Oligoflexus sp.: one gene and its partner. Each later gene encodes a partner of the first gene's protein in a complex. Links are inferred from orthologs where the notes say so. Each region holds a gene or a part of one and is shown on either strand. Other genes may lie near its edges.

The links. The genes of interacting proteins can lie anywhere in the genome.
Region 2: the proteins of secY (region 1) and secA are in contact, whole or in part, in a crystal structure (PDB 3DIN), measured with the Thermotoga maritima proteins. The link is inferred for Oligoflexus sp. from one-to-one orthologs. Residues at the interface, in WP_004081795.1 of Thermotoga maritima: Glu108, Gly109, Glu110, Glu111, Ala236, Glu237, Arg238, Arg239, Ile240, Thr241, Ile242, Gln243, Tyr244, Ala245, Arg246, Arg247, Val248, Thr249, Gly250, Arg251, Arg252, Val253, Tyr254, Gly256, Ala257, Ser258, Thr259, Tyr260, Leu261, Pro262; in WP_004082002.1 of Thermotoga maritima: Glu261, Ala262, Arg263, Lys300, Ala301, Arg302, Thr303, Ile304, Ile305, Leu323, Tyr324, Asp325, Pro326, Val329, Ser330, Tyr333, Ile336, Lys340, Phe345, Val349, Glu363, Phe364, Tyr374, Ser375, Gly376, Gly377, Glu393, Ile395, Thr482, Ser483.

Annotation. Positions count from the first base shown.
Region 1 is NZ_DASTAT010000093.1:35,265-40,232, reverse strand. What follows is about bases 1-2,943. They hold secY (preprotein translocase subunit SecY), read right to left. Parts: upstream 2,162-2,943; coding sequence 839-2,161; downstream 1-838. Other genes in these bases: rpsE (30S ribosomal protein S5), read right to left, coding at 2,842-2,943; rpmD (50S ribosomal protein L30), read right to left, coding at 2,630-2,815; rplO (50S ribosomal protein L15), read right to left, coding at 2,164-2,607; VFO10_RS19880 (adenylate kinase), read right to left, coding at 201-842; infA (translation initiation factor IF-1), read right to left, coding at 1-78. In the rest of the region: more of rpsE, read right to left, coding at 2,944-3,336; rplR (50S ribosomal protein L18), read right to left, coding at 3,463-3,819; rplF (50S ribosomal protein L6), read right to left, coding at 3,837-4,379; rpsH (30S ribosomal protein S8), read right to left, coding at 4,392-4,790; VFO10_RS19840 (type Z 30S ribosomal protein S14), read right to left, coding at 4,815-4,968. UniProt on the Escherichia coli protein: The central subunit of the protein translocation channel SecYEG. Consists of two halves formed by TMs 1-5 and 6-10.
Region 2 is NZ_DASTAT010000023.1:12,227-17,480, forward strand. What follows is about bases 913-4,141. They hold secA (preprotein translocase subunit SecA), read right to left. Parts: upstream 3,750-4,141; coding sequence 1,113-3,749; downstream 913-1,112. Other genes in these bases: VFO10_RS04615 (hypothetical protein), read right to left, coding at 913-1,077; VFO10_RS04625 (M23 family metallopeptidase), read right to left, coding at 3,974-4,141. In the rest of the region: rph (ribonuclease PH), read right to left, coding at 1-555; more of VFO10_RS04615, read right to left, coding at 661-912; more of VFO10_RS04625, read right to left, coding at 4,142-4,927; VFO10_RS04630 (Stp1/IreP family PP2C-type Ser/Thr phosphatase), read right to left, coding at 4,938-5,254. UniProt on the Escherichia coli protein: Required for protein export, interacts with the SecYEG preprotein conducting channel.

The sequences.
Region 1 (4,968 bases):
GAGTTCAACCTTGAACATCGCATTGGGGAGTGGCTCTTTCACAACCCCTTCGACCTCGATAACATCTTCCTTGGCCATATAGCCTTCCTCGGATTTACGCCTGAATGCCCGCCCAGGGTTGACAGATGCGAAACTTTACACACTTGCCCCTGGTTCAGCAAGTGAAAACCGCTGATTCCCAGAACCCACAACTGCTTCGCTCAGGCGAGCGAACGAAGCTGAGCAGCGAGAGCCTTATACACACTTTCCGTCGTTCCGTTGCCGTCAACACGATGGTAGAGGCCAAGGTTCTTGTAAAAATCAAGAACCGGACGGGTTTCACTCTCGTAAACACCCAGACGGACCTTCACCTTCTCTTCTGTGTCATCAGGGCGCTGTATAACACCTGATCCACAGCGATCACAGATGCCATCCTTTTTAGGAGGGCTTGTGGTCACGTGGTAGCTCGCACCACAGTTGACACAGGTCCTACGGCCACTAATACGCTGAACCAACGCATTAGGATCGACTTCAAGATGAACCGCGCCGCGTACGCCTTCTTTACCGACCAACTCCTGAAGGGCCTTCGCTTGCGCCACGTTGCGAGGATAACCATCCAAAAGGATGGGAAAACCGCGCGCTGCGTCCAGCTCCGCCTTCAGGATGCCAAGAAGGACATCATCGGGGACCAGCTTGCCTTCGGCCATAATGGACTTGGCCTTGTTGCCGATCTCGGTGCCTTCCCTGATTTGCTTACGGAGGGCATCGCCGGTGGATATCTTCTTAAAACCTTCCCGCTCGGCGAGAAGGTCAGCTTGAGTTCCCTTGCCTGCGCCTGGGGCGCCCGTAAGGATGACTATCAACGCCGGCCTCCTCTGCTCCTGATACTTGTGTTCTTCATGAACGCCTCGTAACGGAGAGACTGGCGGTGCGCGTCAATCTGTCTAAATGTTTCCAACGCCACACCTACGATAATCAGAAGGCTGGTTCCACCGAAGTAGAACTGAACGTTGAAACTATCGGTGATCAATGAGGGGATCAAACAGATCGCACTCAGATAAAGAGCACCGGTCAGGGTCAGACGATTGATAATCTTACCCAAATATTCCGAGGTTCGAGCACCAGGACGGATACCAGGAATGAAGCCACCATGCTTCTTCAGGTTTTCCGCGATATCGTCGGGCTTGAACTGAATCGACGTGTAGAAGAATGAGAAGAAGATGATCATCGACAGGTACAGCACATTGTAGAGCCACCCGCCTGGGATCAAAACCGTTCCCACGACGCTTGCAAAAAGACCGGTTTTGGCGAACTGAGCCACCGTCACAGGAATCTGCAGAAGCGAGCTGGCAAAGATCGGAGGAATCACACCTGCGGTGTTGATACGAATGGGCAGATGCGAAGTCTGTCCGCCGTAAACCCGATTGCCAACCTGACGTTTTGCGTACTGAACCGGCACCTGACGCGCACCCTGTTCCATGAAGACCACACCTGCGGTGACGGCAATCACGATGAGCAGAAGGATAGCGATATGGGCAAGGTCCATTTCGGAGCTGTTGAACTTCTCGAACGTGTTACCGATAACCTTAGGCAAACCGGCCACGATACCGCAGAAGATGATGAGCGAGATACCGTTACCCACGCCGCGCTCGGTGATCTGCTCACCCAACCACATAACGAAGGCGGTACCAGCGGTCAAGGAAATGGCTGTCAGCACAGCCCAACTCGTACTGGGATCGGTCACAAAAGCGCCCGTCCCCATCGAGGAAGTCGACAGCGTCCGCGCGATCATGAAGCCCTGAACCAGAGCGATCACGATCGTGCCGTAACGCGTGTACTGAGTGATTTTCTTACGACCGGCTTCGCCTTCTTTCGAAAGCGCCTCCAGGTGGGGAACAATAACGGTCAAAAGCTGAGCGATAATAGAGGCCGAGATATAGGGCATCACGCCTAAGGCAAAAATACTGAACCTTTCGAGGGCACCACCTGAGAACATGTTAAACATGCCAAAGAGGTTGGCGCCTTGGCTTCTGAAAAACTCAGCCAAAGCCTCCGAATTGACCCCCGGGATCGGAACGTGCACCCCAATCCGGTAGAGAGCCAAGAAGCCCAGAGTAAACAGGATCTTCTTGGTCAAATGATTGAGTGTCACCTCAGGCAGAGATGATATCCGCTGTCCCACTATTAGATCTCCTCAACTTTACCGCCTGCCTTTTCCACTGCTGCTTTTGCTGCGCCACTTGTTTTGTGGAGCTTGATAGTCAAGGCTTTGGTCAGCTGGCCGCGACCAAGGAGCTTAACGGGCATATCAGGCTTGCGCAACAATCCACCTTGAGCCAACAACTCTGCGGTTACCACGGTACCCGCGTCAAAAGCGTTTAGAGCATCCAAGTTTATCGGATTGTATTCAATCCGAGAAGGATTTTTAAAACCGCGTTTGGGCAGACGACGGTACATAGGGGTTTGACCACCCTCGAAACCGGCGCGGACGTTACCGCTCTTACGGGCTTTTTGACCTTTATGGCCTTTACCCGAAGTGCCGCCTTTACCGCTACCAGGACCGCGACCAAGACGCTTCTTGTTCTTGTTCGATCCGGGGGCTGGATGCAAATTTTCCAACGACTTCATGATAGACTCCACTTAAGCATCCTTAGTCGTTTACCAACTCGTACTCGACGAGATGGCGGACTTTGTTGATCATCCCGCGGATGCAATTGTTATCCTTATGGACCTTCGTTTTGCCAATCCGGCCCAGACCGAGAGCGCGAACGACCTTGCGATTGTTCGGGTTGTTGCCGATCAGGCTCCGGGTTTGTCTGACAATAATCTTCGACATAGGGGAACTCCGCCTAGCGCGTTAAATTAAGCTTGTGCTTGCGCGTGACGAACCTGGTAAACCTCATGGGCTTCCTTACCGCGGTTCTTCGCATACTCTTCCAGGCTTTCCAGCTGCTGCAGGCCGTTGATCACAGCGCGAACCACGTTCTGGTGGTTACGTGTACCATGGACCTTACACACGATGTCCTGAATCCCTGCGAGTTCTGCGATGATACGCACTGCACCACCAGCGATGATGCCCTTACCTTTTTTGGCAGGATACATCAGAACCGTAGCGGAGCCGTACTTGCCGACGACTTCGAAAGGAATCGTTCCACCGTTCTTACGAACAGTGATCATGTTCTTCTTCGCTTGATCCGATCCCTTACGAATCGCATCAGGAACCTCGTTGGCTTTGCCAAGACCGAAGCCCACTTTATCTTTGCTATCGCCGACGACGATCAGAGCCGAGAAGCTGAAGCGACGACCACCTTTAACAACTTTGGCAACGCGGGCGATGTTCACAACTCTGTCTTGCAGGTTGTCTTCACCAGCAGTGTTACCTTGGTCACGGTCGCGCTTGTCTTGACGATCACGTCTGTCTTCGCGCTTGTTATCTTTAATTCCTATTTCTTTAGCCACTGACTTATGCCTCCAGCATGACTCTTAGAAATCCAGGCCACCTTCACGGGCACCTTCGGCCAAAGCCATGATCCGGCCGTGATAAGCATAACCGTTTTTATCAAACACAACTTTTGTAATGTTCTTGGCCTTGCAGGCTTCTGCCAGCTTTTTGCCAAGTTCAGCACAAACAGCTTTGTCAGCCCGCTCTTCGCTGCCTTTTTTGAAGCTGTGAACGTGAGCCAGAGTCACGCCTTTAGTGTCATCGATCACCTGAGCGTAAACGTGCCGGGCCGAGCGGAATACGCTCAGACGGGGACGTTCAGTCGTTCCAAAGATCTTTTTACGGATCCTGGTCTTGCGCTTATTACGCTGCGCATATTTCGAATTTGTGCTTGCCATGACGCAATCCTACCCCGTTATTTCTTACCGCCAGATTTACCAACTTTGGTGACGATCTTCTCGCTTTCGTAGCGGACGCCTTTACCGTGGTACGGCTCAGGTGGACGCAACGAGCGGATTTTCGCGGCTGTCTCGCCAACGTTCTCTTTCGAGGCGCCGGTGACGATAATGGTGGTGTTCTTGTCAACGTTCAGATCGACGCCTTCAACAGCTTCGAAGTAAACAGGATGACTGTAACCCAGAGAAAGGTTCAAACCTTTGCCCTGCTTCGCACCGCGATAACCTACGCCGACGAGAGTCAGACGTCTTTCATAGCCCTTTTGGCAACCTTCGATCATGTTGGCGATCAGAGTGCGGGTAAGGCCATGGAATTTCTTGTTTTCTTTGGTGTCAGCCACTGGACTAACGTTCAGCGTAGAACCTTCCTGAGCGACCTTGATCGAACGGTGAAGGGCTCTTTCCAGTTTGCCTTTGGGGCCTTTCACTTTAATAAGTGAGCCCTCTATTTTAACCTCGACCCCGCTTGGGACCGTGATCGGCTGTTTACCTATGCGTGACATATATAACCTCTATTAAAAGACGGAGCAGATATACTCGCCACCGATATTAAGCTTACGAGCATCGCGATCGGTCATGATACCTTTCGAGGTCGAAAGGATACCGACACCGAAACCGCTCTTCACGTAGGGAAGCTTGTCAGCCGTCACGTAAAGGCGACGGGAAGCTGTGCTCTGACGTTCGATTGTACGGATACCAGGCTTGCCATCTTCCGAATAGGCGAGGGCAATCTTCAGAATGCCTTGCTTATTGTCACGAATGGCTTTGTAATTACGTACGAAGCCTTCTTCGCGCAGGATATGAGCGATGGCGATCTTCATCTTCGAGGCTGGTACGCTCACGACTTCATGACCCGCTTTTTGTGCGTTCCGAACTCGTGTCAAAAGGTCTGCGATTGGATCATTAACTTGCATCGTCTCTCTTCTCCGACTGCTCTGTTACCAGGATGCTTTTGTCACGCCGGCCAGCAGACCATTCAAGGCCATTTGCCGGAAGCAGATACGACAGATCCCGAACTTACGGAAAACGGCTTTTGGCCGACCGCATTTGTTGCATCGAGTATAAGCGCGAGTCGAGAACTTCGGCGTGCGC
Region 2 (5,254 bases), on another replicon or contig:
GTCCTCCTGATAATCGAGGTCCACGAGGGTCTCACCGTCCCGCAGGCCGACGGAAACCGCAGCAACGGCATCAGTCAGAGGATTTTCATGCAAACGGCCACTGCGGAGGAGTTTGTCCACCGCGATCTTGAGAGCGACATAGGTCCCGGTGATGGACGCCGTCCGTGTTCCACCATCAGCCTGAATGACATCACAGTCGATGTTGAAGGTCAGATCCGCACATTTCGTCAGGTCGATCACCCCGCGGAGGGAGCGACCGATCAGCCGCTGAATCTCCTGCGAACGTCCTGAAGGTGCCGGTCTTTCACGACGGGTGCGGCTCTCGGTGGCGCCGGGCAGCATGCCGTACTCGGCCGTCAGCCAGCCCTGGGCCGGGCTTGAATTTCTGAGAAAGGAAGGGATGCCCTCCTCCACACAGACTGTACAGATCACTCGGGTTTCTCCGTACTCGATCAAAACCGAGCCCGTGGCATTTTTTGTATAGTTGGGTGTGATCCGAAGCGGACGCATTTGATCCGAGGATCGACCATCATGACGCAACATAATATTTTCCATCAATGATCGTGTGAATGAGAAGAGACACAGGAAGGACTTTACTTAGCGGACGGACGCTGGAAAAGGCAAGAACCTTTTCCAGAGGGAAAAAGCCTGGAAATTTGCTCACTCGCTCAGAAGAAGATAAGCCAGAAGCCCGACCAGGATCAGGGCCAGAATACCGATCACTGTTTGTTTCATGGGCATATTCTCGGACAATCGCCACCAGGACATATCCCGGAGTTCGTTCTCCTGCGAAATAGGCTGCTCATCGGATACTTCAAGAGGTTTGGGTGCGCGGAGCGGCGATTCACCGCTCACAGCGCGGGGCATATCCTCGCCCAGTGCTTCCTTGATGGCTTCACTCGGAATCAGCTGGGTCAGGGTTGGCTCGTCGTAACCCACAAAGGCCGTTTTCGCAAAACGCGCCGAAGCAGGCTTCGCATGGGGAAAGGCCTCGTCCACGGCATGGTGAACCTGAACGAGGATGCGGGATACAACGACTTCATGGTCAGCAGGAGTAAAATCAAATACGCGATGCACGAGTTCACCTCATGGGAGGAATCGTTCTTCGCCTATTATACTCCAGTTTCGCCGCTCAAACGACCGTGACACTTTTTGTACTTCTGACCCGAACCACAGGGGCAAGGGTCGTTGCGGCCGATTTTTTCCTGGTCGCGGCGCACAGTTTCCGCACTGCGAGCTGCGCTTGTATCACGACTGCCGTGATAAATCATGCCGTCGCCATCACCCAACTCCCCGGTATTGCCCTGGGCATTGGCAGTCGCAGCGTGGGCATCAGGATGCACGAAGTTCAGCTGGGATTCATCAGGCTCGGCAACCTGGGGCGCGTCTTCATATTGGATTTCAGGAGGCGGCATGCGGATCAGGGCCAGCACGGTCTCGTCTTCGATCCGAACCATAAGGCTTTCAAACATCTTGAAGGCCTCTTTTTTATACTCCTGCAAAGGATCGCGTTGACCGTAACCGCGGAGGCGCACGGAATCCTGCAGGGTTTCCATCGAACGCAGATGCTCTTTCCAGCTCTGATCAATGATTTGCAGGTAAACGTAAGCTTCGATGCGTTTCATCAGCTCATCGCCGACCTTCTCGCGCTTGCTGTTATAAGCCGCCATCACCTGATCATGGATGGGTTCGATCAGGCCAGTGACCGAGGTTTCCCCGGCATTCAGCTTCGCCACATCGAAATCAATGTGGAATTCAGTCTGCAGTTCCTTGGCCACCGCGGCCATATCCCATTCTTTGGCTGCCGATGTTTCCGGCGAATACTTGCTCAGAATGCCTTCGGCGACGCTGCGGACCGCATCGCTCATGAAGGCCGTATCGATCGCGCCTTCCAGAATCTTCCGGCGACGCGCGTAAACCACCTGACGCTGCTGGTTCATGACGTCGTCATATTCCAGAACGTGCTTACGCGACGAGAAGTTCTGCTCTTCCACGCGGCGCTGGGCTTTCTCGATGGCCCGGGTCACCATAGGCGAAACGATGGCTTCGCCTTCTTTCATGCCGAGGCGGCCCATGATAGCCGAGAGTCGGTCCGATGCGAAGATCCGCATCAGATCATCTTCCAGCGAAAGATAGAACTTCGTACGGCCGGGGTCACCCTGACGACCGGAACGACCGCGGAGCTGGTTATCAATACGCCGCGATTCGTGGCGTTCGGTACCGATCACATAAAGGCCACCGAGTTCCCGCACACCCTCGCCGAGCACGATATCCGTACCGCGGCCGGCCATGTTCGTGGAAATCGTAACGTTCCCGCGTTGACCCGCGTTGGCGATGATCGTCGCTTCACGGCTGTGGTTCTTGGCGTTCAGGATTTCATGCGGAATATTGCGTTTGCGCAAAAGACTCGACAAAAGCTCGGACTTCTCGACGGAAACCGTACCGACGAGAACGGGCTGGCCGCGTTTCTGAGCGGTCGCGATCTCATCGGCGATCAACTCGAACTTCTCACGCGCAGTCCGATAAACCTCGTCCTGCTCATCCTTACGAATCAGCGTGCGGTTGGTCGGGATCACGACTACGTCGAGGTTATAGATCTTTTTGAATTCGACCGCTTCCGTATCCGCAGTACCGGTCATGCCCGAGAGTTTTTTATAGAGGCGGAAGAAGTTCTGGAAGGTGATGGTGGCCAGGACCTGGGTCTCGTTTTCGACCTGAAGGTGTTCCTTGGCTTCCAGCGCACCGTGCAGACCGTCGCTATAGCGCCGGCCGGGCATCAGACGACCTGTGAATTCGTCGACGATCACGACCTTGTTGTCGCGCACCACGTAATCGACGTCTTTTTTGAAGATAACGTGCGCTTTCAAAGCCTGCTGCACATGGTGCAGATATTCGATGTTGTGCGGATCGTAGAGGTTATCGACGTTCAGGCGTTTTTCCAGCTTGCTGATGCCGTCTTCCGTCAGCGAGATCGACCGCGATTTCTCGTCGACGATGTAATCGCTGTCCTTCTGCAGACCAGGAATCGTGGCATTCACCTTCACGTAAAGGCCGGTATTGGTCTCCGAAGGGCCGGAGATGATCAGCGGCGTCCGGGCTTCGTCGATCAGGATGGAGTCGACTTCATCGACGATACAGAAGTTATGCTCGCGCTGCACGAAGCGGGAGAGTTCGGTCTTCATGTTATCGCGCAGGTAATCGAAGCCGAATTCATTGTTGGTACCGTAGGTCACGTCCGCGAAATAAGCGTCGCGGCGCTGCTGATCGGTCAGACCATGCACGATCAAACCGGTGGTCAGGCCGAGGAAGTCGTAAAGCTTGCCCATTTGCGCGGAGTCGCGGGAGGCGAGGTAGTCGTTGACTGTCACGACGTGAACGCCTTTGCCGGCGAGCGCGTTCAAATAAACCGGCGCCGTCGCTGTCAGCGTTTTACCTTCACCAGTCTTCATCTCCGAGATGCGGCCTTCATGCAAAGCGAGGCCACCGACCAGCTGCACATCGAAGTGCCGCATGTTCAGGACCCGGAACGCCGCTTCACGCACCACAGCGAAAGCCTCAGGCGCCAGGGCATCGAGGGTTTCTCCCTTGCCGAGGCGATCCTTGAATTCCTGTGTCTTGGCGCGCAAGGCGTCATCACTCAAGGCCTTCATGGAAGGTTCAAGCGCGTTGATCTGTTGCACGATACCCTGGTATCGCTTCACTTCCCGATCGTTTTTCGTACCGAAGACCTTACGAGCCAGACTTAACATGGTATGATCCGCTTGTGCATGAATTGTAAGTGTGACCTGACTGCATTCTGCGTACAAAAATGATCCCGCGAACTGCGCAAGAATGCCCAGACAAGTCGAAGAGTATAACCCCAAAAAGCCGAATGCGGAATGCTTTTCCGAGCCCAAGCCCAGCCCTGGCCCGCGCCTCCGCAGTCTGCGAAAGCACCGCCTTGCTGGCCCTGTGATGGATCAGCCTCGATTCGTTAGTTCAAGTTAAGGATAAATTTGCGCGGGTCAACGGCGTTGCCGTTTAAAATTACTTCGTAGTGGCAATGGGGACCTGTTGTGCGGCCTGACATACCCACCGTAGCTATCTGCTCGCCACGACTGATCTTCTGTCCCGGCTGCACGAGATTCTCGGCGTTATGACCGTAGCGGGATACTACACCGAAGCCATGCGCGATCATGATGAAATTTCCAAAGCCATCCTTCACGCCCGAGAAAATCACCACGCCATCGGCGGGCGCATAGATCGGGGTGCCAATAGGTGCGGCAATGTCGAGGCCCATGTGCACATCACGATCGCCTGTAAAAGGCGAGGTGCGAGACCCGAATCCTGAGGTGATCCACCCATCCACCGGGGTGACGGAGGGCACCGAGGCCAGAAGCGAACGCTGCTGGCTCAGAGTCGAGAGCAGCTTCTGCAGACGGAGCGCATTCTGATTGGCATTGCTGCCGATAGTTTTCATTTTCTCAAAAGCAGTGCGGAACATCAGGCGATCGAGGTCGATGCCGAGCGGCAGATGCTGCGAATCCTGGGGATCAATCACCGATTCCTGACGGACATGATGATATTCCTGAGGCGTCAGGGGACCAATGCCGGTCCGCGTGCTGAAGCGTTTGACTTTGAGTTGTGTCAATTCACCGAGTTTTTCGCTGTAATCCTGAACACGTTGCAAAGAGCGCTTCACTTCTTCGAGGTTGCTCAGAAGAAGCTGCGCTTCGCCACGAAGGCCCTGATTTTCGGCAGCGATCTTTTGATAGGATTCGCGCAGGCCGCGCAGCTGGGTATAGTCATAGATCAGATAACCGAGCAGCATGGAGCCCAGGAAAGATCCGGCGTAGAAGGCTCGCACCAAGGCCCGCGGGATTTTGATTTGCTTGGATTGCCGCGCATTCTCGGGGATGAAGACGATGGTGATTTTACGAAGAGCCATCTCTTTCCTTTCAGCGAACTTCTGCCATGATCAAAGTAATATTATCCTCTCCACCGCGATCATTGGCAAGGTCCACGAGTTCCGCCACCGCCGCCGTCCCGCGCTTGTTGGCGATCTGAGACAGCTCCGCGTCATTGATCTTCCCGTGAAGACCGTCGCTGCAAAGGACGAGCAGATCACCTTTCTCCAGGTGAACGCAGAGCGTGTCGACATCCTCTTCTTCCTGGTAGCCGACGCTGCGCGTGATCACGTTCTTCAGATGATGGACTTCCGCTTCCTCCGGGGTCAGGATACCGGCGCGGACCTGTTCGTTGACCAGCGAGTGAT